DNA from 3 places in the Pseudomonas fluvialis genome. Region 3 is predicted to be linked to each of the others. Evidence: predicted binding sites of a transcription regulator. Region 3 holds the regulator's gene; each other region holds the start of a gene.
The links. Region 3 encodes sigma-54, which starts transcription at its own class of promoters, with help from an activator protein. Its sites were predicted from a motif close to ANTGGCATNNANNTTGCTNT; they were not measured.
Positions count from the first base shown of each region.

Region 1: a site for sigma-54 is predicted at 3,189-3,208, ahead of CW360_RS14765 (pilin). Genes of this name have one in related genera too.
Region 2: a site for sigma-54 is predicted at 3,123-3,142, ahead of CW360_RS00965 (flagellar basal body rod protein FlgF). Genes of this name have one in related genera too.

Region 1 is NZ_PIYS01000028.1:65,610-70,087, forward strand. It holds gene CW360_RS14755 (FAD-binding and (Fe-S)-binding domain-containing protein) at 1-1,273, shown strand, start outside; gene CW360_RS14760 (O-antigen ligase family protein) at 1,291-2,673, opposite strand; gene CW360_RS14765 (pilin) at 2,724-3,143, opposite strand; gene pilB (type IV-A pilus assembly ATPase PilB) at 3,363-4,478, shown strand, end outside.
Region 2 is NZ_PIYS01000002.1:56,663-61,140, reverse strand. It holds gene CW360_RS00980 (flagellar basal body P-ring protein FlgI) at 1-752, opposite strand, end outside; gene flgH (flagellar basal body L-ring protein FlgH) at 766-1,482, opposite strand; gene flgG (flagellar basal-body rod protein FlgG) at 1,500-2,285, opposite strand; gene CW360_RS00965 (flagellar basal body rod protein FlgF) at 2,332-3,075, opposite strand; gene CW360_RS00960 (flagellar hook protein FlgE) at 3,321-4,478, opposite strand, start outside.
Region 3 is NZ_PIYS01000005.1:281,105-285,582, forward strand. It holds gene lptC (LPS export ABC transporter periplasmic protein LptC) at 1-311, shown strand, start outside; gene lptA (lipopolysaccharide transport periplasmic protein LptA) at 298-828, shown strand; gene lptB (LPS export ABC transporter ATP-binding protein) at 828-1,553, shown strand; gene CW360_RS05255 (RNA polymerase factor sigma-54) at 1,691-3,181, shown strand; gene hpf (ribosome hibernation-promoting factor, HPF/YfiA family) at 3,281-3,589, shown strand; gene ptsN (PTS IIA-like nitrogen regulatory protein PtsN) at 3,594-4,058, shown strand; gene rapZ (RNase adapter RapZ) at 4,067-4,478, shown strand, end outside.

The DNA of each region.
Region 1 (4,478 bases), on a different contig from region 3:
TGTACAACTGAGCCGCGACCCACAGATCCACCTCAAGCACCTCAAGCCGTTGCCGGCCGCCGATGAACTGGTCGACAAGTGCATCGAATGCGGCTTTTGTGAACCGGTCTGCCCCTCGCATGGCCTGACCCTCAGCCCGCGCCAGCGCATCGTGGTGTGGCGGGATATCCAGGCCCGCGAACGCGCCGGGGAAAACACCCAGACCCTGCGCCAGGCCTACCAGCACCATGGGCTGGACACCTGCGCCGCCACCGGGCTATGCGCGCAGCGCTGCCCGGTAGGCATCAACACCGGCGATCTGGTGCGCAAGCTGCGTGCGCAACGCGCCCGGCATGGCGCGCTGGCCCACCGACTCGGCGCACAATTGCCCGCGCTGCTGCGCGCGGCGCGCCTGGCCCTGCGCCTGGCCGATGGCACGCGCCGCCTGCTCGGCACACCGCGCATGGCGCGGCTGATGCGCCGCCTGCACCAGGCCAGCGGCCAGCGTCTGCCACTATGGACCCCGGCCATGCCCCAGGCGGCCAGCCCGCTGCGCCTGGATAGCCAGCCACTGCCTGACGCGCGTCCGCGGGTCGTCTACTTCGCCGCCTGCGTCTCACAGGCCATGGGGCCCTCCGCCAGCGATGGCGAGCGCCAGCCGCTGCATGAGAAAACCCGCGCCCTGCTGGAAAAGGCCGGCTACCAGGTCATCCACCTGGCCAGCCCCGACAGCCTGTGCTGCGGCCAGCCCTGGCAATCGAAAGGCTACTTCAGCGAAGCCCAGGCACAACGCCAGCGCCTGCTGGATGCCTTGCTGCAAGCCAGCCGCGGCGGCCTGGACCCCATCTATTGCGATACCAGCCCCTGCACCCTGCGCCTGCTGCAAGACCACCCCGACCCGCGCCTGGATATCTACGAGCCGGTGCGCTTCATCCAGCAACACCTGCTGCCACGCCTGGACATCACCCCGCAGACCGAGCCAGTCGCCGTGCATGTCACCTGCTCCACCCAGCACCTCGGCCAGGCGGAGGCCCTGCTGGACATCGCCCGCCGCTGCAGTACTCAGGTGATCATTCCGGAAGGCATCCACTGCTGCGGTTTTGCCGGCGACAAAGGCTTCACCACCCCCCAGCTGAACGCCCACGCCCTGCGCAACCTGCAGCAGGCGGTACAGCACTGCAGCGAAGGCCTGTCGACCAGCCGCACCTGCGAAATCGGCCTCAGCCAGCATGGCGGTATCGACTACCACAGCGTGGTCTATCTGCTGGATCGGGTGAGCAGGGCCAAAACTTAGACAAAACAATTAATCATTTATTCTAAATGGCGCATAGGTATCCATCCTTGATCCCAGAGCCTTGGAGGACTGCCTATACCGTGTTCTTCCCAAAAAGCAAGTTGCATGCTTTTTATCTGCGGGAGCTGAATAGATATAACTGCTCCTAAAACAACAAGCACAGCACACGCAATCGCTCTCATACCTGACAACAGCAACAAACCGCTGATATACCTACCACTCTTCAACCAGCGCGCCAAGGCCAAGCCTGCAAGAATAACCAGCCATCCCTCCGTGTAGGGCATGACAAATACACCATCCACTTGGGCCAAGATAAGCGCAGAGACCAACGCTAACCATAGCGCCGAATCCAGTGGCGTTCTCTTTTCATCTATTGCCAAAAAAATTAAGCCACGCCACAGACCAGCACCAATAACAAATAACGCAATACTCGTAGCCACTCCACCCCACTCGGCCAACCACTGCAAAATCATTTGATGCGGATGTGCTGCAATATGATTCCACACTGCCGAAAAATGCAAAGGTCCTACACCAAGAAATGGGTTTTCCAAAAACATTTCAAAAGCCGCCTTCCACAAAACCTCTCTAGCAGAAAGCCCATAACGCATACCTGACGGCAACTGGCTAGGCAAAGAAAAAAACTCTGGAATGACAAAAAAAAGCATCCCGTACAAGAACAACCCTAAACAGAAAAACAAGAACTGCAAGCCAACAATAGCCCTATCTCGCAATAAAAAAACAAACAAAGCATGTGAAATCAAAATAGCCAGCCAAGAGCCTCGCCCTGCTAGCGCCACCAGCACGCACCACTGGATCATAGCGACGCAAGTAAGCAGAAAAAAAAGCCGCCATCTTTTTTCAACAAGCCACTTACCACCCAAATATGCAAGCAAGGGCATGAACAGGACCATAACCTGTGAATAAAACCTCGGATTATCAAATCCAGCATATAGCACATAAGGATTTATCGCATGGCGAGCAGACCATATCGCAGAAAAGTAGTATAATAAAAACTGGTATGCCAATATAAAAGAAATGCAAAAAACCACATAAACAAACAACATCTGCCAACGCTCTTCAACATAGAGATGCGCAACAAGAAAAACAACCAACCCCATCCCCACAACCCTGGCCCACTCTTGCAAAGCCCACTCCGGGTATACAGAAGCAACTGAAGAACAAACCCCTAACAGACATACAACAAAAAACAAGCCCGCATAGGGGGATGAAATCCTCTTTTGCAACAGCAAAAAACTCAAACAACCCCAAAATATCATAAGCAACTGGAAAACTCGCTGCTGCCCCAACCAACTACCGGCAACATCCCAATAAAAGATACTGGAACCAGCAAACAAGAAAAAAAATAGAGTGAAGCCAGCACGCAGCGCCTGACAAACCATAAATCACCATAAAAAAAGGCGGCCTAAGCCGCCTTTTTTTCAAAAAATAATTAGCTGCACTTACCAGGCTTGAACTTGGCATCCAAAGTGCTAGTACATGCCCAAACGCCGTCAGCAGTACGCGTCAGCTTGATTTCTTTTTTATTGAACTTATCTGCATTACCACCTTGGGTTGTGCAAGTAATAGCATAAGGAGCAGTAGTAGTCAGACCGACGGCGCAATAAGAGGTGGACGCACCAACACCGATATATCCCTGATCAGTAGCAGTAGTCGAAGGAGTCTTACCTTCATTCAGAGCTTGCTCAAAACCAATTTTGGCAGGTGTAATTTCCGCCAACGCTGCCGCAGCATTGGAACGAACCGTGTAGTCCTGATAAGCCGGCAGAGCAACAGCGGCCAGAATGCCAATGATCGCCACGACGATCATCAATTCAATCAGGGTAAAACCTTTTTGCAGTTGAGCTTTCATAATGTTCTCCTAGGTTGAAGTAAGGCCAACGGCCCTGATTAAGCAAAAGCATAATCCATGCCAACCTCAAGCCCGCGCACTTTGGAGCATAAGCGGGCCAGCGTTCCACCACTCACGTCGCTAACTGACAAAAAATGTCACACGCTTTGCACGGGTTTGGCAGCCTCACGCTTCTAGGCTATAACGCAGGCTTTGCGATAGCTTCTGGATATATCCGCTATGTCAGACACCCCCGCCCTGACCGGCCTGGCCAAGCAACTGGTCATGCAGCAACTGCTGGATGAACGCACCGCACTACAAGCCCTGCAGCAGGCCCAGCGTAACCAGCTGCCGCTGGTCACCTACCTGGTGCAGAACAAGCTGGTCAAGGCGCGCGACCTGGCCGAACTGCTTTGCGAACAGTTCGGCATTGCCATGCTCGACCTGAGCAGCATCGACAAGGACAGCCAGCCTCGCGACCTGCTCAGCGAGAAACTGGCCCGCCAGCACCGCGTGCTGCCGCTCTACAAGCGCGGCAGCAAGCTGTTCATCGCGTTATCCGACCCGGCCAATCACCAGGCGGTCACCGACGTGCAGTTCAGCACCGGGCTGACCACCGAAGCCCTGCTGGTGGAAGATGACAAACTCGGCAACGCCATTGACAAGTTCTATGAAAACGACACCAGCTCCCTCGGCGACCTCGGCGACGTGGATCTGGACGGCCTGGATATTGAAGCCAGCAGCGACGACGGCAAAGATAGCGGCCCCGGCGATGACAACGATGATGCCCCCGTGGTGCGTTTCGTCAACAAGATGCTCCTGGATGCCATCAAGGGCGGCTCCTCCGACTTGCACTTCGAGCCCTATGAAAAAGCCTATCGGGTACGCTTCCGTACCGATGGCATTCTTCATGAAGTAGCCCGCCCGCCGATCCAGCTGGCGCCGCGCCTGTCCGCACGTCTCAAGGTCATGGCCGGCCTGGACATCTCCGAGCGCCGCAAGCCGCAGGATGGGCGCATCAAGATGAAGATCTCCAAGAGCAAGTCCATCGACTTTCGCGTCAATACCCTGCCGACCCTGTGGGGCGAGAAGATCGTCATGCGGATCCTCGACGCCAGCAGCGCACAAATGGGCATCGACGCGCTGGGCTATGAAGAGGAACAAAAGGAGCTGTACCTCAATGCGCTCAAGCAACCGCAGGGCATGATCCTGGTCACCGGCCCCACCGGCTCGGGCAAGACCGTGTCGCTGTACACCGGCCTGAATATTCTCAACACCCCGGACGTAAACATTTCCACCGCCGAAGACCCCGTGGAAATCAACCTGGAAGGCATCAACCAGGTCAACGTCAACCCC
Region 2 (4,478 bases), on a different contig from region 3:
GACAGGTAATCGACGCGCTGTCCGGGGTCGGCCGGTGCGCTGACACTGATCGACGCGCCATCCAGCGCCCGGGCCACGCCCGGGCCGAGCAGTTCGTTGAGGGTATCGACGATATTCTTGGCAGTGGTGAAATCCGGACGGTTGAGGTTGAGCACCAGGCTGTTGCCCTGGTCAAAGCCACTCGGCACCGCACGCTCCACCGTGGCCCCGGAAGGAATACGCCCGGCGGACGGTACGTTGACGGTGATCCGCGAACCATCGCCACCCTGGGCGTCGAAGCCACCGACCACCAGGTTACCCTGGGCCACCGCATAGACGTTGCCATCGATGCCCTTCAGCGGCGTCAGCAGCAGGCTGCCACCGCGCAGGCTCTTGGCATTGCCGATCGACGACACGGTGATATCGATGGTCTGCCCGGGCTTGGCAAAAGCCGGCAGCTCGGCATGCACCGATACCGCCGCGACGTTCTTCAGTTGCACGTTGCCACTGCCGGCCGGCACCTTGATACCGAACTGTGCCAGCATGTTGTTGAAGGTCTGCAGGGTGAAGGGCGTCTGGGTGGTCTGGTCACCCGTGCCATTCAAGCCGACGACCAGGCCGTAGCCGATCAACTGGTTGCTGCGCACACCCTGGATGCTGGCCAGATCCTTGAGACGCGCCGCCTGCACGGGTGCGGCAAGCATCAGCCAGAGCAGGCCAAGTACGGCCACCAGGCTGTAGGCAGTACGGGAATGGAAGCTGCACGGATTCATCACTGCCACCTTGTCAGAACGGCCACATCGGGCTCATGAAGAAACGATCCAGCCAACCCGGCTGGCTGGCGTCAGCAAACGAGCCGGTGCCCGAGTAGGTAATCCGCGCGTTGGCAATACGGGTCGACGCTACGGTGTTGTCCGTGGCGATGTCGTCAGCACGCACCAGACCGGCAATGCGCACCAGCTCATCCCCGGTATTCAGGGTCATCCACTTCTCGCCGCGCACCATGAGGATGCCGTTGGGCATGACTTCGGCCACGGTGACGGTGATCGAGCCGCTCAGGCTGTTGCCCTGTGCCGCCTTGCTGTCGCCCTTGGTGCTGCGCGTACCGCCGTACTCCACGCCCAGCGTCAGATCGTCAGCCTGCAGCGGATTGAGGCTTCCCTGCAGCGGGTTGGCCAGGGACACCCCACCACCGAACAGCGAGGTCACCCCCATGTTGGTGTTGCTGTCCTTGGACAACTGGGCATTGGCGTTCTTGCTGGCCTGGGTCCGCTCGTTGAGGGTGATGGTGATGATGTCGCCTACCCGGAACGCCTTGCGATCGTCATACAGGTTGGTCTCGAAGCCCGCCTGGTAGATGGCACCACTGTTCTGCGCTGGTGGCAGCGGGGTACGCGGCATCACCGGGGCATAGTAGGGGTCATCCGGCTTGGGCTGCGACGCCACACAGGCGGCCAGCAGCAGGCTCAAGCTCAACAGCGACAGCAATTTGGCGGCAGGCATGACAATCACCTCAAGACTCAGAGTTGCTGGGTGATGAACGAGAGCATCTGATCCGCGGTGGACACCACCTTGGAGTTCATCTCGTAAGCGCGCTGGGTGGTGATCATGTTAACCATCTCTTCCACCACACTGACGTTGGAGTTTTCCAGGGTGTTCTGCAGCACCGTGCCCAATCCGGTCAGACCCGGCGTACCGACCTGCGGTGCACCACTGGCGCCGGTCTCCAGGAACAGGTTGTTGCCGATCGCCTGCAGGCCCGCCGGATTGATGAAGTCGGCCGTCTGGATATTGCCGATCACCTGCGGCTGTGGATCGCCAAAGGTGGTCACCGACACCGTGCCGTCTTCACCGACCATGAAGGTCTGCACCTCGGGCGGCAGCACGATGGCCGGCTCCAGGGCAAAGCCGTTGGAGGTCACCAGCTGGCCGTCGGAGTTGAGGTGGAAGCTGCCGTCACGGGTGTAGGACACCGTGCCATCGGGCAGCAGCACCTGGAAGAAACCGCGGCCATTGATCGCCATGTCCAGCGGCTGCTCGGTGGTCTGCAGGCTGCCGGCCGTGAAGATCTTCTGCGTACCGACGATGCGCACCCCGGTACCCAGCTGCAAGCCGCTGGGCAACTGGCTGTCCTGACTGGACTGGCCACCTGGTTGGCGACGAATCTGGTACAGCAGATCCTCGAACTCGGCACGATCACGCTTGAAACCCGTGGTCGAGACGTTGGCCAGGTTGTTGGAAATGGTCGTCAGGTTCATGTCCTGGGCGGACAGACCGGTCTTGCTGACCCACAGTGCCGGAAGCATGGTTACTCTCCTCGGGCGTCGGATTCATGACGCCCTTATCTACTCATCAGCTCAGTTGCATGACCCGTGCCATAGCCGCGGCATTGTCCTCGGCGGTACGCATCATCTTCACGTGCAGTTCGAACTGTCGCGCCAGCGACAGCATGGAGGTCATTTCATCGACCGCATTGACGTTGCTCGACTCGACGAAGCCCGACACCATGCGCACATTGGCGTCGGCATCCTGCGGCTGGGTCGCGCCCTTGACGCGGATCAGGCCATCAACGCCTTTCTCCAACTGCTTGGGATCGGGGTTGACCAGCTTGATCCGGTCGACCTCGGCCAGCACATTGGGCGCTTCACCCAAGGCACGAATACTCAGCGTGCCGTCCTGGCCGATTTCGACCTTCTCCTCCGGCGGCACCAGGATCGGCCCGGCGTTGCCCAGCACCGGCAGACCGGCACTGGTACGCAACTGACCGAGCGCATCGATCTGCAGACTGGCCGTACGCACGTAAGCTTCGCTGCCATCGGCAGCCTGTACGGCAATCCAGCCCTGCCCTTCCACCGCCACGTCCAGGTCTCGCCCGGTTTCCTGCAGGCTGCCCGGCGTAAAGTCGGTGCCGGGACGTTCGCTCATAGCATAGGCACGCGCCGGCAGACTTTCGCCAAACACCGGCATGGAGCGGGCCTGCTCGAAATCACGGCGAAAACCACTGGTGGATATGTTCGCCAGGTTATTGGCGTGGGCGCGCTGAGCCAGGGTGTTCTGACTGGCGCCGGTCATGGCGATATAGAGCATCTTGTCCATGTCTGATCTCCGCTGCAGGCCTCGGCCAAGAAAGGGATGAGCAAACAAATGCACAAGTCATGCCATTCTTTTAAATAAAAATAAGCTATTGATTTAAAAGAAAAATAAATAAAGCAAAGGAAAATCTGAAAAGACAAGCGGCGACAGAATGCCGGCGGCGGCAAGCGACTTTTGCCGGCGCATACAAACAGACACTCGCCAGCATTCCACCCTGCGGCGAAACGCTGGCGAGCGTCTGTCAGTCACTAGCGGATGTTGAGAATGGTCTGGGTAACCGCACTCTCGGTTTCGATGGTCTTGGCATTGGCTTGGTAGTTCCGTTGCGCCACGATCAGATTGACCAGCTGATCCGACAACTCGACGTTGGAGTCTTCCAGCGCGCCAGCCTGCAAAGCCCCCAGCGTACCGGTGGCAGGTGGGTTACGCACCGGCTCACCTGACTCGAAGGATTGCACCCACTGGGTTTTACCTACCGGCGTCAGCCCCTGCACATTGGCAAAGTTGGCCAAAATGATCTGCCCCTGAATCATCGACTGGCCGTTGGTATAGCGCGCAAACACTTCGCCCGTTTCAGCAATTTCCAATCCAGCCAACTCGCCGGTGGTGTAGCCATCCTGACTCACCCGGTTGACGGCAAAGGCGCTGGCAAATTGCGTAGCATTACGCATATCCAGATTCACCCCCTCCACATTGGCATTGGCACCGTTTGCCACCGGCACGGCGGGCGTACCATTGTTGAGGTTAGCGGGGGTCCACTGGCGGAGATTGAGCGTGCCATCGGCATTCAACTGCCAGAAGTCATTGGCATCTGGCGGCGTGGCCGGCACGGCATTGGGGTCATACACACCGGTAATCGGCTGCAAACGACCCACGGCGTCAAAAGCCAGGTTGGCACTAATAGGCGACTGGGCACCTACGCGGGCCACAGCTGCTGCCACATCTGCTGCACTAGGCGGCGGCGCGGAGGCCAGCAAGGCACTGACCTCGGTATTCATGTCGGCATAGAAGTCGGAAGCGGGATCCAGCGTGCCCAGCGCAGCAGCCAATACGGCAGCCGGTGCCGCACCACCTGCCGCTGCCGTGGTGGCAGCAAGGTTGGGTGCGCCAGCCAAGGGATGTGCTCCGTCGATCAGCACGTTCATCGTCCAGTTATTCGGCCCGGTCTTGACGAAATACTGGGTAAAAACGTGCGCATTACCCTGGGAGTCGTAAATGTTCAGCGAGGTTGATGAGTTGTAGGTGGTCGGATCATCCGCTCGGAAGGGGGCATTGACCGGCACGGTATTGGTCGAGTTGAGGTTGTAAACCTGCTCGATGCTCGAGGTAGGCCGAGGATCCTGGCTAGCCGTACGAATCTGCAGATTACCCACGACCCCAGGTTGCAGTACGCCATTGGCGTCGAC
Region 3 (4,478 bases):
TGCTGCTATACCGCGGCAACCCACATCCCTGGCATGTACAAAGCACCCGCGGCGAAGCCAAGGGCGACGGCAGCGAGGTGGAACTGATCGACAATGTACGCATTGCCCGTACCGACGCACGCGGCCGCCCGACCCTGCTGACCACCAGCCGGCTGACGGTTTTTCCCGACAAGGAATATGCCGAAACCCGGCAAGCCGTTAGAATCGACGCCGCCAACGGGGTGACCACGGCACAAGGAATGAAAGCGTACCTGCAAGACAGCCGGATGCACCTGCTGTCCAACGTAAGAGGCCAGCATGAGGTTCGATAACCCAATCCCCCTGTTTTTTTCGCTCGCCCTGGCCTGCGCCAGCAGCGTCGCCATGGCCCTGCCCAGCGATCGCGAGCAACCCATCCGCGTGCAGGCCGACAGTGCCGAACTGGACGAACGCCAGGGTGTAGCCGTTTACCGCGGCAGCGTGGTGATCACCCAGGGCACCCTGAAGATCACCGGCGACACAGTGACCATCACCCAAGACAAGAATGGTGATATCGAAGTGTTCACGGCGGTCGGCAATCGCGCCTACTACGAACAAAAGCCGGCCGTCGACAAGGACATCGTCAAGGCCTACGGCCGCACTATCCAGTACTTTGCCGCCAACGAACGGATCATCCTTATCGATCAGGCCAAGGTCGTGCAGCAGGGCAACACCTTCGAGGGCGAAAAAATCGTCTATGACACGCGCCGCCAGATCGTCAACGCCGGTCGTGCCAGCGGCAATGCCATCAGCACGCCGCGTCCGCGCATCGACATGATCCTGCAACCGCGCAAGAACCAGGCCCAATAATGGCAACTCTCCAAGCTCAGCACCTGGCCAAGAGCTACAAAGGCCGCCAGGTGGTTCGCGACGTCAGCCTCAGCATCGACAGCGGGCAGATCGTCGGCCTGCTCGGCCCCAACGGCGCCGGCAAAACCACCTGCTTCTACATGATCGTTGGCCTGGTACAGGCTGATCAGGGGCGCATCCTCATCGATCAGCAGGATCTCAGCCACCAGCCCATGCATGGCCGCGCCCGTGCCGGCATCGGCTACCTGCCCCAGGAGGCCTCGATCTTTCGCAAGCTGAGCGTTGCCGACAACATCATGGCGATCCTGGAAACCCGCAAGGACCTCGATCGCGCCGGTCGCCGCCAGGCCCTGGAGGACCTCCTGCAGGAGTTCCATATTCACCACATTCGTGACAGCCTGGGCATGAGCCTGTCCGGCGGCGAACGGCGCCGCGTGGAAATTGCCCGCGCCCTGGCCACCGAACCCAAGTTCATCCTGCTCGACGAACCCTTTGCCGGTGTCGACCCCATCTCGGTGGGCGATATCAAGCAGATCATCCACCACCTGAAGAATCGCGGCATCGGCATCCTGATCACCGACCACAATGTCCGCGAGACCCTCGACATCTGTGAAACCGCCTATATTGTCAGCGAAGGGCGACTGATTGCCGAAGGTAACGCTGAAGCCATTCTGGCCAACCAGCACGTCAAGGAAGTCTACCTCGGCCACGAGTTCCGCTTATAAAGCCGCGCCTCGCAGGCAACGGCCTGCTAGGCAAAGCGCAAAAAATCAGGCATATATCTTGCTTCCTGGCGGCGCCTCAAGGCGCCCTGTAGTGGATGGCGCGAAGGCGCCGGCAAACAAGGTGCTAGCCCCCTGCTATGAAACCATCGCTCGTACTCAAGATGGGCCAGCAGCTGACGATGACACCGCAGCTGCAACAAGCCATTCGCCTGCTTCAGCTCTCGACACTGGACCTGCAGCAGGAAATCCAGGAAGCGCTGGAATCCAACCCGATGCTCGAACGCCAGGAAGAAGGCGAAGACTTCGACAACAGCGACCCGCTGGCCGAAGGCGACAGCCTGACCCTGACCAGCCCGCAGGAAATTGCCAGTACCAGCAGCGAACAACACGAAGCACAGCTCGAAGAAGGTGAGTGGCACGAGCGCATTCCCAGCGAACTGCCGGTCGATACCGCCTGGGAAGATGTCTACCAGACCAGCGCCAGTAGCCTGCCGAGCAATGATGACGACGAATGGGACTTCACCAGCCGCACCAGCAGCGGCGAAAGCCTGCACAGCCATCTGCTCTGGCAGCTCAATCTGGCGCCGATGAGCGACAAGGACCGGCTGATCGCGGTCACCCTGATCGATTGCATGAACCCCCAGGGTTACCTTGAGGAAACCCTTGAAGAAGTCCTCGAAGCCTTCGATCCCGAACTGGATGTCGAACTCGACGAGATCGAGGCCGTTCTGCACCGCATCCAGCAATTCGAGCCCGCCGGTATTGGCGCACGCGATCTGCGTGAGTGCCTGCTGCTGCAACTGCGTCAACTGCCTGCGCAAACCGCCTGGCTGGAAGAAGCCAAACGCCTGGTCGAGGAACATCTTGACCTGCTGGGCAGCCGTGACTATGCCGCACTGGGACGGCGCCTGCGCCTCAAGGAAGACGAACTGCGCCAGGTCGTCGAACTGATCCAGCGCCTCAACCCACGCCCCGGCGCACAGATCGAAAGCAGCGAACCCGAATACATCGTGCCCGATATCATCGTGCGCAAGGACAATGAGCGCTGGCTGGTCGAACTTAACCAGGAGGCCATGCCACGCCTGCGCGTCAACCCGCAATACGCCGGTTTCGTTCGCCGCGCCGACTCCAGCGCCGACAACACCTTCATGCGCAACCAGCTGCAGGAAGCCCGCTGGTTCATCAAAAGCCTGCAGAGCCGCAATGAAACCCTCATGAAGGTGGCGACCCAGATCGTCGAACACCAACGCGGCTTCCTCGACTACGGTGACGAGGCCATGAAGCCGCTGGTGCTGCATGACATTGCCGAAGCAGTGGGCATGCACGAGTCAACCATTTCGCGAGTCACCACGCAGAAATACATGCACACCCCACGGGGCATTTACGAACTGAAATACTTCTTCTCCAGCCATGTGAGCACGGCAGCAGGCGGCGAATGCTCATCCACTGCAATACGTGCCATCATCAAGAAACTGGTGGCGGCGGAGAACAGCAAAAAGCCATTGAGCGACAGCAAGATCGCTGGTCTACTGGAAGCACAAGGCATTCAGGTAGCCCGCCGCACAGTGGCCAAATACCGCGAGTCACTGGGTATTGCACCCTCCAGCGAACGCAAGCGGCTACTCTGAACACACTCAGACAACGGCCGGAAATTGATTCAGGCCAAGTAATTACCCCGACGGCTGAGCTAGCCTGTCACTACCCACCGGGCAACAAGGAGAAGCGGTATGCAAGTCAACATCAGTGGACACCAACTGGATGTGACCGACGCCCTGCGCGACTACATCGGCGAGAAACTCAGCCGTCTGGAGCGCCATTTCGACAAGATCACCAACGTGCAGATCATCCTTGAGGTCGAGAAGCTCAAGCAGAAAATCGAAGCCACCCTGCACATCGCCGGCGGCGAAGTCGTCGCCAACGCCGAGCATGAAGACATGTACGCGGCCATTGATCTGCTGGCTGACAAACTGGACCGCCAGCTGATCAAGCACAAGGAAAAGCACCTCGACCGCCAGCAGGGCGCAACCGTCCGCTGATCCCATGATCCGTCTCGAAAATATCCTGACCCCCGGCCGTTCCCTGGTGAACGTGCCGGGCGGCAGCAAGAAACGCGTCCTCGAACAGATCGCTCAGCTGATTGCCCGCGACCTGCCCGACCTGGATGCACAACAAATCTTTGAAAGCCTGATTGCCCGCGAGAAGCTTGGCTCGACCGGCTTTGGCAACGGCATCGCCATCCCCCACTGTCGTCTGCCCGGTTGCAGCCAGCCACTGAGCGCCGTGTTGCGCCTGGATGCCCCCGTGGATTTCGACGCCATCGACGGCGCCCCGGTGGATCTGCTGTTTGTCCTGCTGGTTCCTGAAGCAGCTACCGACGAACACCTGGAACTACTCCGACAGATCGCCAGCATGCTCGATCGCGCCGACGTGCGGGAGCGCCTGCGCCAGGCCGACAGCAACGAGGCCCTGTTGCAGGTGGTACTGGCCGTGCAGAGCGGCAGTTAAGCCTGGCCATGCAGCTGATCATCGTCAGCGGCCGCTCCGGCTCGGGCAAGAGTACGGCACTGGACGTGCTGGAAGACCATGGTTTCTACTGCATCGACAACCTGCCGGCGGCGTTGCTGCCGGAATTGGCCGAACGCGCTCTGCTGCATACCGAACTGATGCATCCACGGGTCGCCGTATCCATCGATGCGCGCAACATGCCCAGCCAGTTGCAACGCTTTCCCGAACTCCTGGCTGACGTACGCGCCCGGCATATCCAATGCCATGTCCTGTATCTGGATGCTGCGGACGAGACCCTGCTCAAGCGCTTTTCCGAAACCCGGCGCCGCCACCCGCTGACCAACGACCAGCGCTCACTGGGCGAGGCTATTGCCGACGAGAAGGTCCTGCTCGGCAGTATTGCCGACCTGGCCGACTTGC